2 regions of the Streptomyces sp. NPDC058470 genome follow, and region 1 is predicted to be linked to the other one. Evidence: predicted binding sites of a transcription regulator. Region 1 holds the regulator's gene; the other holds the start of a gene.

Region 1 (3,206 bases):
ACCCCGTCGCCGTCACCGACGCGAACCTGGTGAGCGGCCCGACGCCGATCAGCGGGAGCGCCTACGCCGACGACATGCCCACGACCGGCGAGACCTACTACTACGTCGCCACCGCCGTCGACGCCCACGGCAACGCATCGCCGCCCTCGGGCACGGCCGAGTACACGTCGAAGGACATCGACACCACCGCCCCGCTCTACGCCCCGGACGACGTGACGGCCGTCGATGGACAGCACGGCGTCACCCTGAACTGGTCCTGGAGCGCGGACGCGGACGACGACATCTCGTCCTTCTACGTCTTCCGGGACGGCGCGGGGATCGGCCCACCGAGCGGAGAGTCCTACGTGGACACCGAGATCGAGCGTTCCACGACGCACACCTACTGGGTCCGGGCCGTGGACCGTCACGGCAACCTCGGCCCCGTCTCGAACTCCGTCACCGTCGACCACGTCGGCGACTACACCGCCCCCGCCGCAGTGACCGGCCTGACCGCGACGGCGATGGGGAACGGCGTCAGGCTCGACTGGGACGACAGCCCCGCCGAGGATGTCGCCGACTACCGCATCCACCGGGGTGTGTACACCGACGGCGCCTGGGCGTACACGGACATCACCGACAGCCTCCCGTTCGGCAGCATCTGGTCCCAGAACCGGGACGTGAACCTGCCCGACGGCGAGAACCTGCGGTACGTGGTCGTGGCCGTCGACAAGGACGGCAACGCCCTGGACCTCGACTCCGCCGCCGGCGTCAAGGTCACCGAGCTCGACATCGTGCCGACGGAGACCTACGCGAACGAGTCCGCCTCGGGCAGCATGACCGTGATCGCCGAGGACATCGCCCAGGGCCCGAGCCTCCGCGTGAACTACGTGCGCGAACTCGACCCGCACGGCACCGCGACCGGGTTCAACGTCTACCGCTGGGACGGCTCGACCGGTACCTATGCGCTGCTCACGGACACTCCCGTCGGGCTCAGCGACTCGTACCACGACAACACCGCACCGGCCGCCACCACCGTCTTCTACAAGGTCACCGCCGCATACGCGGACGGCACCGAGGCAGAGACGGTCGGCGACCACGTGTTCCGCACCGGCACATCGGCCTGACACGCCGAAGGGGCCGGAAGGTGTGCAACCTCCCGGCCCCGTCGGCGCGTTGGAACCGCTACTCGGACGACCGCTTGGGCCGCCACACCACCAACGCACTCGTCTGCTGAACCTCCTGGTACGGGACCAGGTCGCGGCGGTACGAGGCGTGGACGGCTGCCTCGCGCTGCTGCATCGCGGCTGCCGCACCGTCCACCGCCGCCTGGAGTTCGGCGGCGCGCTGCTGGAGGGCGGCGACCTGGTTCTCCAGCTCGATGATGCGTTTGATGCCGGCGAGGTTGATGCCCTCGTCCTGGGACAACTGCTGGACGGTGCGCAGCAGTTCGATGTCGCGGGCCGAGTAGCGCCGGCCCCGGCCGGCGGTGCGGTCGGGGGAGACGAGGCCGAGGCGGTCGTACTGACGCAGGGTCTGCGGATGCAGGCCGGAGAGCTGGGCCGCCACCGAGATGACGTAGACCGGCGTCTCCTCGGTCAGTTCGTACGGGTTGCGTCGACGGCCGATTCCATCCATGGCGTCCTCATGCTCCCTTCGCGGCCTGGAACAGCTCCGCCCGCGGGTCCTCACTCGCGGTCGCCTCGCGGTACGCCTCCAGGGCGTCCCGAGCCTTGCCCGAAATCTCCGTGGGGACCGCCACCTCGACGGTGACCAGCAGGTCGCCGCGGGTGCCGTCCTTGCGGACCGCGCCCTTGCCGCGGGCGCGCATGGTGCGGCCGTTCGGCGTGCCCGGCGGCAGCTTCAGGGTCACCGCGGGCCCGCTCAGGGTGGGCACCTTGACCTCGCCGCCGAGGGCCGCCTCCGCGAAGGTGACGGGGACGGTGACGGTGAGGTTGTCGCCCTTGCGGCCGAAGACCGGGTGGGCGTCGACGTGCACCGTGACATACAGGTCACCGGCCGGGCCGCCGCGCTCGCCGGGGGCGCCCTTGCCGCGCAGCCGGATGCGCTGGTTGTCGCTGACGCCGGCCGGGATACGGACCTGCATCGTGCGCGAGGACTTGGCGCGGCCGCTGCCGCTGCAGACCTCGCACGGGGTCTCCGCGATCAGACCGCGGCCCTTGCAGTCGGGGCAGGGGTCGGTGAGGGAGAACCCGCCGCCGGAGCCCCGGGCGACCTGGCCGGTGCCGACACACGTCGGGCACACACGAGGTGTGCCGTTCGCGTCGCCGGTGCCCGAACAGGCCTTGCAGGGCGCCTGCGAGGTCATCCGCAGCGGAACCGTCGCGCCGTCCACCGCCTCGGTGAAGCTGAGCGTCACCTCGGTGTCGATGTCCTGGCCGCGCCGGGGCTGCGTACGGGTGCCGGTGGTCGTGCCGCCGCGGTTGAACAGCCCGCCGAACACGTCACCGATCCCGCCGCCGAAGCCACCGCCCTGCGCTCCGCCACCGCCCTGGGGGCCGCCTCCGAAGAGGTCGCCCAGGTCGAAGTTGAAGTTGCCGCCGCCTGCGCCCGGCCCCGGACGGAAGCCGCCGTTGCCGAAGAGGGCGCGGGCCTCGTCGTACTCCTTGCGCTTCTTGGGGTCCCCGAGGATGTCGTTCGCCTCGGAGATCTCCTTGAAGCGGTCCTCCGCCTTGGCGTTGCCCTTGTTGGCGTCCGGGTGGAACTCGCGGGCGAGCTTCCGGTACGCCTTCTTGATCTCGGCCTCGGTGGCGTCCTTGGGGACGCCGAGGACCTTGTAGTAGTCCTTCTCGATGAAGTCCTTGGTGCTCATCCTCGACGTCCCTCCTCTCTCTTGCCTTCAACGTCAGCCCTCGTCCGGGCCACCGCTCTCCTTGTCGTCCGCCGCCTCGGCCGTCGCGTCCTCGGACTTGACGGCCTGCGCGCCGGGCTGGGGCTCGGCGACGGCCACCCGCGCGGGGCGGATGGTGCGCTCGCCGAAGCGATACCCCGGCTGCAGAATCGCCACGCACGTCGTCTCGGTGACATCCGGCGCGTACGAGTGCATCAGGGCCTCGTGGATCATCGGGTCGAAGGGCTCGCCCTCCTTGCCGAAGGTCTGCAGCCCCAGCTTCGCCGTGACGGTCTCCAGCGACTCGCCCACCGACTTGAAACCGCCGACCAGTTCGCCGTGATCCCGTGCGCGGCCGATGTCGTCGAGCACGGGCAGG
Region 2 (3,206 bases), on a different contig from region 1:
GGCGCTCGGCCGGGTCCTGGGCGGACTCGGGCACGTGGTGCGGACGCCCGATGAGCCCGCGCAGATCGTCCTCGGTCACCGTGAACGGCAGCTTCCGCTCGCCGAGTTCGTGCTGCGCCGCGACCTTGCGGAGCAGCCGGGCGATGCCGCGCTCCAGGTTCCGTACGCCAGCCTCCCGGGTGTACTCCCCGGCGAGCCTGCGCAGCGCGCTCTCGTCGAGCGTGACCTCGTCCTTCTCCAGACCGGCCCGCTCCAGCTGGCGCGGCAGCAGGTGGTCGCGTGCGATGACGACCTTCTCGTCCTCGGTGTAGCCGTCGAGGCGGACCAGCTCCATACGGTCGAGCAGGGCCTCCGGGATGGCTTCCAGGACGTTCGCCGTCGCCAGGAAGACGACGTCGCTGAGGTCGAGTTCGACCTCCAGGTAGTGGTCGCGGAAGGTGTGGTTCTGGGCGGGGTCGAGCACTTCGAGGAGGGCTGCGGCGGGGTCACCGCGGTAGTCGGAGCCGACCTTGTCGATCTCGTCCAGGAGCACCACCGGGTTCATGGATCCGGCCTCCTTGATGGCGCGGACGACCCGGCCGGGCAACGCGCCGACGTACGTACGCCGGTGTCCGCGGATCTCGGCCTCGTCGCGTACGCCGCCCAGGGCGACCCGGACGAACTTGCGACCCATGGCGTGCGCGACGGACTCGCCGAGCGAGGTCTTGCCGACGCCGGGAGGTCCGACGAGCGCGAGCACGGCGCCGCCGCGGCGGCCGCCGACCACGCCGAGCCCTCGCTCGGCACGCCGCTTGCGCACGGCGAGGTATTCGGTGATCCGCTCCTTCACGTCCTCCAGGCCCGCGTGCTCGGCGTCGAGGATCGCCTTGGCGCCCTGGATGTCGTACTCGTCCTCGGTGCGTTCGTTCCACGGCAGTTCGAGGACGGTGTCCAGCCAGGTCCGGATCCAGGAGCCCTCGGGCGACTGGTCGCTCGCGCGCTCCAGCTTCTCGACCTCCTTGAGAGCGGCCTCGCGGACGTTCTCCGGAAGGTCGGCGGCCTCTACGCGGGAGCGGTAGTCGTCACTCTCGTCCTCCCCGCCCTCCCCCTTGAGGTCACGGAGCTCCTTGCGTACGGCATCGAGCTGGCGCCGCAGCAGGAACTCGCGCTGCTGCTTGTCGACGCCTTCCTGTACGTCCTTGGCGATGGACTCGGCGACGTCCTGCTCGGCGAGGTGCTCGCGGAGCTGCTCGGTGGCGAGCTTCAGGCGGGCGATCGGGTCCGCGGTCTCCAGCAGCTCCACCTTCTGTTCGGTGGAAAGGAAAGGTGAGTACCCGGAATTGTCGGCAAGGGCGGACACGTCATCGATCGCCGTGACGCGGTCCACCACCTGCCAGGCGCCGCGCTTGCGCAGCCAGCTGGTGGCGAGGGCCTTGTATTCCTTGATCAGTTCGGTGACGTGGCCGGGCAGCGGCTCGGGCACGGTCTCCCCGACGCGCGTCCCCTCCACCCAGAGAGCGGCTCCCGGACCCGTGGTCCCTGCGCCGATCTTGACGCGCCCGCGGCCGCGGATCAGCGCGCCCGGGTCGCCGTCGGCCAGCCGGCCGACCTGTTCGACGGTGCCGAGCACACCCGTGCCCGCGTACGTCCCGTCGATCCGCGGCACCAGCAGCACCTGCGGCTTCCCCGGTGTCGAGCGGGCGGCAGCCTGGGCGGCCTCCACCGCGGCCCGCACATCGGTGTCGTTCAGGTCCAGCGGAACCACCATTCCGGGCAGCACGACCTCGTCGTCGAGCGGCAGCACAGGCAGGTTGAGCGGCGTGGACGTCGTATCGGCAGCCATGATCTTCCTCTCGACAAGCAAGTTGAGCTATGTGGACTCAATGCTTGTGAGCGCTCTGGTGTTCCCCGGAGCGTGTTCGCTGTCAGCGATCGGGGGCCGCGCGTGCCCCTGTGCGGAACGTCGCACGAACACCGCCGCCATCCCGGAGCCCCGCACCACTGCCGCCCCGGAGGCCCGCAGCCGCGAGGGCGGGATCGGACACGCTGCGGCGCCTTGATAGCTTCGGCGTGTGCAATTCATGGTGATCACCCAGCGCTACAGCGACCGGTTCAGCGACGAGGACTTCGCGGCCGTCCTGCCTCAGGAGACCGAGACGGTTCGAGGGCTCTACGCCGACGGAGCACTCCGCCAGATCTGGTTGCGCGGCGACACCCGAGGCGCGTGCTTCCTCCTCGAGGCCGAATCACTCGCCGACGCCGAAGCAGCAGTGGCTGCCCTTCCCCTGGCACAGAAGCAGATGTCGGACTTCCAGATCATCCCTCTGCGACCGTACGGCGGTTTCGGGCCCACGCCGACCGCCTGACCCGACCCCGCCCGGGACGCCGTCCGCATATTCGGTTGCGACGCCCCGCACGGTCCGTACCGTCTCCCCGGTGACAGACACCGACACTCACTCCTTTCTCTCCGCCTACGACGACGAGATGCGCGGCGCCGCTCCCACCCCGCCCACGGGGGTCACGTACGAACAGGACGGGCCGCTGCTGCGGATCGTCGGGCAGTTCCGCGGGCTGGTCAGTGGTCCGCGTGACCTCGGAGTGGGCGGGGCGGAACTCGACCGCCTGATCGCCCGGCAGCGGGAGTACTTCGCCGGGCGCGGCGAGGCGGTGGAGTGGAAGACGCGGGGGCACGACCACCCCGCCGACCTCACCGAGCGGCTGTGCGCCGCGGGCTTCGTGCCCGAGGAGCGGGAGACGGTGGTCGTCGGCCTCGCGGAGGAGATCGCGACCCTACGGCGGCCGGTCGTGCCGCAGGATGTCGTCCTGCGGCGGGTCACGGCGGACGTGGACATGCACCGGATCGCCGCGATGGAGTCGACGGTGTGGGGCGCCGACTGGAGCTGGCTCGCCGACGACCTGATCGGCCGGGTCGACGCCGCCCCCGACGAGATCGCCGTGTACGTCGCCGAGGCGGGCGGTGAAGTGGTCTCCGCGGCCTGGCTGGCCTTTCGCGAGGGCAGCGAGTTCGCGAGCCTGTGGGGCGGCTCCACGCTGGCCGGATGGCGGGGCCGCGGCATCTATCGCGCCCTGGTCGCCACCCGCGCCGCCCTCGCCGTGGCCCGCGGCGTCCGGTTCCTGCACGTGGACGCCTCCGACGACAGTGCCCCGATCCTGCGCCGCCTGGGGTTCCACGCCATCACCACGACCACTCCGTATGTGTGGTCGCC

Evidence for each region. The regulator HspR, encoded in region 1, represses chaperone genes until heat shock. The targets are predictions, from matches to a motif close to TTGAGNNNNNNNNNCTCAA.
Region 2: lon (endopeptidase La) is a predicted target of HspR. The motif match lies at 1,845-1,863, and genes of this name have one in related genera.

What each region holds. Positions count from the first base shown of each region.
Region 1 is NZ_JBHXMF010000017.1:95,396-98,601, forward strand. Features, by position in the region: gene ACFWP7_RS15160 (fibronectin type III domain-containing protein) at 1-1,103, shown strand, start outside; gene ACFWP7_RS15165 (heat shock protein transcriptional repressor HspR) at 1,162-1,614, opposite strand; gene dnaJ (molecular chaperone DnaJ) at 1,622-2,809, opposite strand; gene grpE (nucleotide exchange factor GrpE) at 2,843-3,206, opposite strand, start outside.
Region 2 is NZ_JBHXMF010000024.1:87,605-90,810, forward strand. Features, by position in the region: gene lon (endopeptidase La) at 1-1,822, opposite strand, end outside; gene ACFWP7_RS19475 (hypothetical protein) at 2,061-2,345, shown strand; gene ACFWP7_RS19480 (GNAT family N-acetyltransferase) at 2,464-3,206, shown strand, end outside.